DNA from 2 places in the Pseudoalteromonas sp. PAB 2.2 genome. Region 2 is predicted to be linked to the other one. Evidence: predicted binding sites of a transcription regulator. Region 2 holds the regulator's gene; the other holds the start of a gene.
What was found. The regulator FliA, encoded in region 2, starts transcription of late flagellar genes. The targets are predictions, from matches to a motif close to CTAAAGNTNNNNNNNNNNNNGCCGATA.

Region 1: a site for FliA is predicted at 1,520-1,546, ahead of BWD47_RS13435 (VC2046/SO_2500 family protein). Genes of this name have one in related genera too.

What each region holds. Positions count from the first base shown of each region.
Region 1 is NZ_LYPI01000014.1:51,782-57,184, reverse strand. Features, by position in the region: gene BWD47_RS13455 (ion channel) at 1-142, opposite strand, end outside; gene BWD47_RS13450 (M48 family metallopeptidase) at 241-930, shown strand; tRNA gene BWD47_RS13445 (tRNA-Tyr) at 1,251-1,335, opposite strand; tRNA gene BWD47_RS13440 (tRNA-Tyr) at 1,384-1,468, opposite strand; gene BWD47_RS13435 (VC2046/SO_2500 family protein) at 1,581-2,096, shown strand; gene BWD47_RS13430 (DUF6172 family protein) at 2,255-2,554, shown strand; gene BWD47_RS13425 (YchJ family protein) at 2,726-3,205, opposite strand; gene BWD47_RS13420 (SulA-like leucine-rich domain-containing protein) at 3,246-3,683, opposite strand; gene BWD47_RS13415 (S9 family peptidase) at 3,985-5,403, opposite strand, start outside.
Region 2 is NZ_LYPI01000010.1:213,936-219,338, forward strand. Features, by position in the region: gene flhA (flagellar biosynthesis protein FlhA) at 1-734, shown strand, start outside; gene flhF (flagellar biosynthesis protein FlhF) at 755-2,239, shown strand; gene BWD47_RS09420 (MinD/ParA family protein) at 2,232-3,092, shown strand; gene BWD47_RS09425 (RNA polymerase sigma factor FliA) at 3,119-3,829, shown strand; gene cheY (chemotaxis response regulator CheY) at 3,869-4,252, shown strand; gene BWD47_RS09435 (protein phosphatase CheZ) at 4,270-5,037, shown strand; gene BWD47_RS09440 (chemotaxis protein CheA) at 5,053-5,403, shown strand, end outside.

The sequences.
Region 1 (5,403 bases), on a different contig from region 2:
ATCGTTCAAGTTTTTGAGTCAGCTCTAAGCCTGATTTATCAAATTTATTATCATGCCAAAAGCAATACCCAGAACCCATATCGGTTTCTTGACACGTGTTACCTGTTGGTGAAATGTAGCTACAACACGGTTTATCAGGCATAAGAATAAAAACTTATTTATGAGTCATCTTTATAGATTAGCAGGTATTTTACGGGGTAAAATATAATACAAAGATTTTATTAATTACATTGGCTTATTTTGTTTGAGTACACGTTAAAACGCAGTAAACGTAGAAAAACTGTCGCGATTAAAGTCGCCGAGCAGCAGTTGACTGTGTATGCACCTCACTTTGTCCCGCGTAAAGATATTGAAGCGTGGTTAAAAACAAAGCAGCATTGGGTTGCAGAGCAAGTTACTAAACAATCATTACACGCTGAGCAGTGTCAATTTCCCATTAAAAATTCGCAAATCAAGCTATTTGATCAGGTAATTCCCCTTGTATTTAAGCAAGAAAATTGCAGCCAATGGTATCAAGACACTGATACTCATGAATTAACCCTTGCTATTTCACCGCGCGTTAAACTCACAGACGCAAAGTATCTTGCATTGATGGAAGAGTTTTTACATGACAAGTTAGAAACCTACCTTGAGATGCGTATACAAAACTACTGTATTCAAATGAGAGAAGCGTTACCAACACGTCTTAAAATTCAACATTACAAGCGTCGATGGGGCAGTTGTAATCGCCAAAGAGAGTTAACCTTTAATTTGCACTTAGCCAGTGCGCCCCTATGGGTTATTGATTATGTTGTTGTTCATGAACTTGCGCATTTAAAGCATATGGATCACAGTGCGGCATTTTGGCAACGGGTGAGTGAGTTTTATCCCGAACATAAAAAAGCAAGCAATTGGCTGAAAGTGAATGGTCCATTTTTACGCTGGCTCTAATACTAATCCGCAAAAATACTTAATCATTTTGAGTGATTAAACCAGTCGCTACCTGCGTTAAAAATGTCTGATTTACGACTGCATGGATGCAGGAGGTAGAGCAATGCAGGAGCAATTGCCGAGAACAACTAAATAACTACATTTTTGCCTTGTTATCAACGCGGTTTTATTGCCTCAAAATAGACCACATAATTAAGCGTAATGGTATAACAAAAGGATAATTCAATTGAAAATAGCTGTATTTTTAGTTTAACGATTTAGGAAAAGAGAAGTAAACAATAATATGAAAAATAGAATAGTGAATTAGCAGAGAAGGAAAGTGGTGGAGGGAGCTGGATTCGAACCAGCGAAGGCTGAGCCGTCAGATTTACAGTCTGATCCCTTTGGCCGCTCGGGAACCCCTCCACACTAATTTTTATTGCATTTGGCCCCACTTAACTGAGCGTAGAAAAGTGGTGGAGGGAGCTGGATTCGAACCAGCGAAGGCTGAGCCGTCAGATTTACAGTCTGATCCCTTTGGCCGCTCGGGAACCCCTCCAATGCAACGGCGCTGATAATAGCAAACTGGCTCTTTAAGTAAAGAAAAAAACTAAAGAAAAATAGATTAATGCCGATAACTGGTTAATCTTGAAACTATTCGGCCAAAGTCTATGCAAATTGATGGTTTGTTGCTCAACGAGAGTCAACTTGATAATCGTCTTAACAAAAGTGTTCATGAACACCGCCAAGGTGAGTTTGCCTTATTATTGGCGATGCTGTCTCATGATGCGCTTGATTTTAGCCAGTTTCATTTACCGAAAACAGAATTAACCGATACTCAGAGTTCAGAACACGTACTCAGAAATGAGTTAGGGGCAGGCCCAAAACAACCATTAGCGCCTGAACAATATGATATGTTAATCGGGCAGAATAATGGGCTGCGACTTTTACAAGGTGGCTTGTCAGATATTCGCCTACGTAATTGTCTCAGTCCTGAGCCGCTTGCTATCCGCGATGATAAAAATCATGTGCCGTTAGAAGTCATCGATAACTGTGAGCCAGCAGTCAGAAAACGCTATTACGATAAAAACGCACCCACAGAGCGTATGCAAATGGATGCAGCTGCGTTTTATGACAGCTTAACGGACGACGCGATTCATCAGCCTTTGCAATTGGCAACTGCTTAATTAATTGAAATTGTCATACTCGCCTTGTACGCTACACTTACAAAGATAGGTAAATTGGTGCAAATCAGTAAAAAGTACAGCTAATTTTTTATGTGCTTGTTATAATGCGCCCAAATGGCTTTATGCCATTATCATTGAACCAAGTTATTAGGACTATAATGAAGAAAACATTCACGCTTAACCATGAGAAAATTAAATACCCTCGCATGGTTGATGCAGCTAAGCACGAAGTGAAGAAGTATTTAAAACGTGAGCGTAATAAAACTCTCCCAGAAGATGCCGATTACTGGGCATTTGATTGTAAATTTGGAGAGTCAGCTGACGACGCGAAAGTCGTTCATGTGGCGGAAATTAATAAATGCATTAGCGATATTGAAGCAAAAGGGCTTACATCGTTTTATGTCGAGATTCTAGCGCGTCCAGCACAACGCCAGTTACAAGAATTTGACGAAGAATAGTCGTTATAATTCATAGAATTTAAGAATGGGCCTTGAGGCCCATTTTTATTGTCTGAAATACAATGACATTATTGTGTGTTGATTTATATCACATGCCCACCACGCAACGGCTTTCCCTACAATGGCTAGTCAAGGTTTAGATTGGCTATATAAAAAGTGAATAGCCGTGATTTAAATTGCGTGACACTTTTTATATTTTTTGCCGCTACCGCAAGGGCATTCATCATTACGGCCAATTTTAATATCAGCAACGGGCGTTATTTCACCATCAAGGTAACGCCATAGTCCATCTTCTTTAATAAAACGCGATTTCTCGTGTAACTCACAATACAAGTTTTGGTAAAAGTAATTTGCTTTAAATTCTACAAAACCTTCTTGCTCGTTATATTCAGTATCTAAAACGCTTAGCTTGGTAAAACGACAGCTATTAGCAAAATCTTTGATTTCGCTAACAGGGTTAGCGGTTTGTTGGCTTTGTGCGTATGTTGTAAAGACATATTTTGCATCTTTTAAGGCATAAGCACTAAAGCGAGAACGCATAAGTTGTTCCGGCGTTTGCGCTTGGCTATCGCCTGCGTGCAAAGGTTGGCAGCAAAGCGAGAAATCTTGTTTGCTGCCACAAGGACAAAGGGAGTGTGTGAGTGATGTCATAACAACTTACCTAAAACAATAAATTGCTATTTTAGCAAGCCTATTGTGGCTGCGGTACTAAATTGTTTAATGGGTTGCTTTTGGTGAAGCAGTAAAACTTTGCAGATGCATGTTCTAAATTAAGAGTCATAGAATCTAGTTGATTGTTGCTGACAATATCTGTCCAGGTGATCACTGCGGCAAAGTTACCGTTGTGCAGCGCCGAACTTAACACATATTCAAGATTCACAAGGTGCTTTTGTCTGATCACTAACAGTTTACTGGTGTCGATTGAACATGAATCGAGTAATGCTTTACTTGGCACATGATCAGGTGCAATTAACAATGTCCACGCACTTTGGCTGTTATAGTGATGTAATACCTTTAATAGCTCAAATGTTGCTGAAATTTCGTCTTCAATTTGAATTAAATTAACCGACGCTTTGTCGTTATCTTGTTGATAGCTTTTAACGGTTCTTAAGGTAATTGGCTGTAACATAACTTTCACTCACTGGTTGTTTATACAGTATTTGTATACAGTAGTTTATACAGTGTTTTTGCGCAAGTGTTTTTTTGCTATTTTTTTAACCAATTATTCAGTTTTTAATAATTTTAAAAAATTAAATCTTTAAAAACAATTGGTTATTTTGTTTCTTTGCAGTGTGATATTTTGTGAAAAATGGATGAAATAATATATACAGTGTTTTATATCGAAGTTTATACAGTAGTTTGTATGCAGGATATTTGAGGTTTATACAGGTGTTTTGATAAAGAAGCCGGTGTACACCGGCTTCTAAAATTTAGTTTTTCAAGTACGTATTTAAAAACTCAAGGTACGCGTTTGATGCTTTGATACGGTTTTCTTTTTTAGTAAAACCATGACCTTCGTCATCGAACAACACGTATTCTACGGGGACACCATTCGCTTTTACTGCGGCAACAAGCTCATCACTCTCAACTTGCAATACACGAGGGTCGTTTGCACCTTGAATAACCATCAGTGGTTTCGTAATGTTTTTAGCATGGAAGAGGGGAGATATCGCTCGATGGCGTTCGCCATCAGTTGCAGGGTCACCCATTTCATCGTACAGTGCTTTTTTAAAGCTTTCCCACCAAGGTGGTATAGAGTTTAATGTTCTTACCCAGTTAGTTACGCCAAAAATATTAATACCTACTTTAAATTCTTCAGGTTCGAAAGCCAGCGCCGCTGCCGTCATAAAGCCACCGTAACTGCCACCCATAATGCCAATTTTATCAGCATCAACCCAGTCTAAGCTCTGTAAGTGTTTTTTCCCGTAGACAATATCTTGCAAATCGTCTGTGCCATGCTTTTTATCATCTAAATGGAAAAAAGTTTTACCATAGCCAGAGCTACCGCGATTGTTTACAGCAAATATAGCATAGCCATGATTAACTAAATGCTGCTGCATTGCGCTGTAACCTGTGCGGCTCTGGCCGCCCGGACCCCCATGCACCCACACTAGAGCAGGAACTTTATTATTACTATTAGCCTGTTTGGGCCTATATAAAACGCCAGGGATTTCTAAACCGTCAAAGCTTTTAAAACGCACAATCGTGCTTTCAACGAGATCATTTTGATCAATTGCATCGCTTAAAGTATGGGTCAGTTTTTTTGCTTTCGTTTCGCCTAATTGCCAAACAAATAAGTTACTTGGCGAGGTATCTGAATTTAGGTAAAACGCCATGCTCTTTTCATCAGCTGAAAAGCTTACACCACGTAAATTGCCCGGGGGCAAGGCAGGCATATCGATTTGTTTATTGGTTTTTGTGTCAATGATTGTCACTTTAGTACTGGCATCAGCATTAACCCCACTTACTTGGTAACGCCCTGATTTTGAGAAGTAAATAAAGCTGACATCCCAGTCATCTTTTAGGGCGGGGCTGTGCTCACCTGTCGTTAAGTCATAGCGCCAAACCTGTGAAAATTCACCTTTTGCATCGGTCGAGTAATACAGAGACTTGCTGTCTTTTGAGAATGTTTCAGGGCCATATTGCGCTTCATTATCATGACGAGTGATTAGCTCAGGTTTGAGCGTTTTTTTCATTGTATCGAGAATGAACACATCACTGTCTTTATTAGAGTTATTTTTTGATAAGGCAATAAAGCGGCCATCAGGGCTAATCGCCCCGACATCTAGACCAAGAGTATTTTGATAAACAGGTGTTATTTCATAGCGTGAACTGTCTACGCGATATAA
Region 2 (5,403 bases):
AAACAAAAGATCCTGCTTTTGGACTCGATGCAGTATGGATTAAGCCAGACCAGAAAGATGAAGCCCAATCATTGGGTTACACCGTGGTTGATGCAGCTACTGTCGTGGCAACCCATATTAGTCAGCTATTAACAAACAGCGCAGCATTACTATTAGGTCATGAAGAAGTACAGAACCTACTTGATATGTTAGCGAAAAGTCATCCTCGTCTTGTCGAGGGACTGGTTCCTGACGTGTTACCATTGACCACGGTTGTAAAAGTGCTGCAAAACTTACTTAACGAAGGGGTCGCAATTCGTGATATGCGTTCAATTGTTCAGACCCTTGTTGAATATGGCCCACGTAGCCAAGACCCAGATGTGCTAACGGCTGCAGTGCGAATTTCACTGCGCAGATTGATTGTTCAAGATGCGGTTGGTATGTCATCTGAAATCCCTGTCATAACCTTGGCGCCTGAGTTGGAACAGATGTTGCATCAGTCACTTCAAAATGCAGGTGACGAAGGTGCCGGAATAGAGCCAGGACTTGCAGAGCGACTTCAGCAATCATTAAATGAAGCGCATCAAAACCAAGAAATGGCCGGCGAACCTTCGATATTACTAACGTCAGGAATGTTACGCACTGTGTTATCTCGTTTTGTTAAGTACACCATCCCAGGTTTAAGGGTAATGTCTTACCAAGAGGTACCAGACGAAAGACAGATTAAGATTGTCAGCTCAGTAGGCCAACAATAGGATAGTAAAGGGGTTGTACCATGAAAATTAAACGTTTTTTTGCTAAAGATATGCGCACCGCACTGAAAGAAGTGAAAGATGAATTAGGTGTTGATGCGGTTATTATGTCTAACAAAAAGTTAGCGAATGGTGTTGAAATTGTCGCCGCTGTTGATTATGACAAAGCAGCCCCAAAAGCCGAAGCGAAACCGGTGCCTGCACACACAGCGCCACAACAGTCGCATAACTTCGTTAAACCAGAACCTATGCGCGCTAAACCTGAGCCACAAGCCCAAGTTGCAGACAGCCTACAAGCGTTACTAGAGCGTCAAGCCCCACGCCCTCGTTCGCCAGAGCTTGCTTCAATGTTTAATCAATCTGGTATTGAAACGAGTGAACATTATCAGCCAAAAACACACAGTTTTGCGCCGCAAGAGCAGCCGCAATATTCAGCAAAACCTCGCTATCAAGAGCAAGCAGCACCGCGAGTGCAAACACAAGCACATAGCTTAGGTTTTGATGATGATTTAGACACAGGCTTCGACGATTTAGATTCACCAGCAGAACACAAAACGGCCACACCCGCAAGCCACTCAGAAATGGCGACGATGCGTGAAGAAATGAATGCCATTCGTCAATTACTTGAACATCAAGTATCTGGTTTGATGCAGCAAGACATGGCGCGTCGTGATCCTACCCGCGCTTGTATGATTGATCGCCTAGCCGGTATGGGCATTGAGCGTGATGTTGCGGAGCAAATGGCGTGTTTTATTCCTGATGACGTTTCGCGTCAACAAGCGTGGCAAGCCTTATTGCAAATGGTTGAAAACCAAATGCATACAACAAATAATGAAATTTTACGTCAAGGCGGTGTGTACGCTTTAGTGGGTCCTACGGGGGTGGGCAAAACCACCACCGTGGCGAAATTGGCAGCCCTTGGTGCACAAAAATATGGTGCAGATAAAGTCGCGCTTATTACAACAGACACTTACCGTATTGGAGCGTATGAGCAGCTAGCCACTTATGGCCGCATTATTGGCTGTGGTGTGAAACAAGTTAAAGACGCAAATGAATTAGCTGAAGTGTTATACCATTTACGCAATAAGCGTCTAGTATTAATAGACACTGCGGGTATGAGTCAACGCGACTTACGCTTAACTGAGCAACTTAATACATTAATGCGCAATCAGCGTGTCGACATTCGCAGTTATTTAGTGTTAAGTGCAACAGCGCAAATTAACGTGCTACAAGAAACCGTTCGCCACTTTAAAAAAGTGCAACTAAGTGGTTGTATCTTCACTAAGTTAGATGAATCACTTAGTTTAGGTGAGATTATTAGTATTGCGATTCAAAATCGCTTGCCAATAGGGTATCTTACTAATGGTCAGCGTGTTCCTGAAGATATTCGCGTTGCGAATGCAGAAAAACTAGTAAAAAAAGCTGAGCAATTATATTTAAAACGAGCAAAAGCACAACATTCACGACGTCAAGCAGTAGCGTCGAACACAGTAGGGATGTATGATTAACACAGTATTAGATCAAGCAAGCGGCCTGCGCAAAATGAATCAAAATAATAATAGTGGCGTTAAAGTTATCGCTGTCACTGGCGGCAAAGGTGGTGTGGGTAAAACGAATGTGTCACTCAATACCGCGATCGCATTAGGTCAGCTGGGAAATCGTGTATTAGTATTAGATGCCGATTTAGGGTTGGCAAATTGTGACGTAATGCTTGGTTTACGTGTCGAGAGAAACTTATCTCATGTTTTATCTGGTGAGTGTGAACTGGATGAAATTCTTGTCGAAGGCCCAGCAGGTATAAAAATTGTGCCAGCGACTTCGGGCTCGCAAAGTATGGTTGAGTTAACACCGTCAGAACATGCGGGGCTTATCCGCGCATTTAGCGAGCTAAATACTGAGTTTGATATTTTAATTGTCGATACCGCTGCGGGTATTTCAGACATGGTATTAAGCTTTTCGCGTGCAGCGCAAGATGTTGTTGTTGTTGTATGCGATGAACCTACCTCAATTACCGACGCTTACGCCCTAATTAAAGTGTTAAGTCGTGAGCATGGCGTTTACAAATTTAAAATAGTTGCCAATATGGTGCGCAGTATGCGTGAAGGGCAAGAATTATTTGCTAAACTCTCAAAAGTAACGGATCGATTCTTAGATGTGTCTATGGAACTTGTCGCAACCATTCCGTATGACGAGAATATGCGCAAATCGACCCGCCGCCAAAAAGTGATTGTGGAGTTATTTCCAAACTCACCAGCCGCTGTGGCATTTAAAACATTAGCAACGAAAGCAGTTAAGTGGCCAATTCCAAATCAACCGTCAGGTCATTTAGAATTTTTTATTGAAAAACTAGTAAACGGTTAACTATGACAACATCGGTGAATAAAGCGATGGGATATCAATCAGCACAGAATTTAAATGCGATTGTTGAAAAACATGCCTCTTTAGTCAAAAAAGTGGCGTGTCATCTAATTGCTCGTTTACCTGCCAGTGTGCAACTCGATGATTTGATTCAGTCAGGTATGATTGGCCTTATAGAAGCGTCGAAAAATTTTGATGCGAGTAAAGGGGCCAGTTTTGAAACATTTGCGGGTATTCGAATTCGAGGTGCTATGCTCGATGAAATCCGTCGAGGTGATTGGGCTCCCCGTTCAGTTCACCGTAATGCACGCCTTGTCGCTGAAACGATTTCGGATTTAGAGAGTATTTTAAACCGCGAGCCAAAAGACACAGAAGTTGCTGAAAAACTTGATATTACACTGGATGAGTACCATCATATTCTACATGATGTAAATTCCAGTAAGGTACTGGGTATAGAGGATTTAGGCGTTGATGAAGACGTCATCACACCTATGGGGCATGATTTAGCACTAGACAAACCGTTTAATAATGTTAAAAATGAACGGTTTAACCAGTCTCTATTGACGGCTATCCAATCTTTACCAGAAAGAGATGCACTCGTTTTGTCTTTGTATTACAACGATGAAATGAACTTAAAAGAAATAGGGCACATACTCGATGTTAGCGAATCGCGTGTGAGTCAAATACATGGTCAGGCGATGATTAAGCTCAAAGCAAAAATCAATGACTGGATTAATTAGTAGTAAGTAAATAAGGTTCAAACCTCACCGGAGGATGTTTTGGATAAAAACATGAAAATTCTTGTTGTTGATGATTTTTCTACAATGAGACGTATCATTAAAAACCTGTTAAGGGATTTAGGTTTTACCAATGTGCAGGAAGCTGATGATGGTTCAACAGCATTGCCGATGTTGCAAAATCAAGAGTTTGATTTTGTTGTAACAGATTGGAATATGCCTGGAATGCAAGGTATTGATCTATTACGCGCAATTCGTGCTGATGATAGCCTTAAACATATCCCCGTGTTAATGGTGACAGCTGAAGCGAAAAAAGAACAAATTGTTGCTGCTGCTCAAGCGGGTGTTAATGGCTATATCGTCAAACCATTCACTGCTGCGACACTGAAAACCAAATTGGAAAAAGTGTTTGAACGTTTAGGTTAATCTAAGGGGAGAGGCTTATGTCAGCACTTGCTGCGCCTCAAATAAGTTTAGAGCAAGCTCGTCAACTTGTTGAGTATCTTGAAAATGGTGAACAAGAGAAGGCTGATAAGCTGATACTTGAAACAGCATCAAAAGAACAATCAGAGTTGTTTGCTGAAGTCGGTAAATTGACACGACAACTTCATGAAGCACTAAAAAACTTCGATCTTGATACTCGACTCACAGATTTAACAACAGAAGCAATCCCGGATGCAAAGCAGCGCTTGAATTATGTCATGGAAATGACTGAAAGCGCGGCCAATAAAACGATGGATGCCGTGGAAGCGAGTTTGCCTATAGCACAACAGCTCGCTGATGAAATTGCCACGATTAAACCAACGTGGGATCGTTTAATGAATCGAGAAATTGAACTCGGTGAATTTAAAACGTTATGCCACAGCTTAGATAAGTTCATGAATAACTCGCACACCAAAACAGATGAGTTACAAGGCTTGATGACCAACGTGCTAATGGCGCAAGATTATCAAGACTTGACGGGGCAGGTAATACGCCGTGTTATCGAATTAGTGCGCGAAGTAGAAGACAGTTTAATCAATCTCTTAACTGTATTCGGCAGTCAAGACGATGGTCAAATAAAACAAGAAAAACAGGCCATAGACAAAGCACCTGCACAAAGCGATACGCTGGCAGGTCCAGAAGGGCCAATTATTGATAAAGAGTCACGCGATGATGTTGTTTCAGGACAAGATGAAGTTGATGACCTATTATCAAGTCTGGGCTTCTAAGAGGAGAGTAGCTGCATGAGCTTTGAAGTCGATGAAGATATTTTACAGGATTTCCTTGTTGAAGCAGGGGAAATTTTAGAGCTTTTGTCAGAGCAATTGGTCGAGCTTGAAAATAATCCAGATGATAAAGACTTACTAAACGCTATTTTTAGAGGCTTTCACACCGTAAAAGGTGGCGCAGGCTTTTTAAGCATGACTGAACTTGTTGATGCGTGTCATGGTGCTGAAAATGTGTTTGATTTGTTGCGCCAAGGCGTGCGCAGTGTCACACCAGAACTTATGGATGTTATTTTACAAGCCCTCGATACAATCAATGAAATGTTCGCGACAATTCAAAATCGTGAACAACCAGAGCCAGCAGATCAA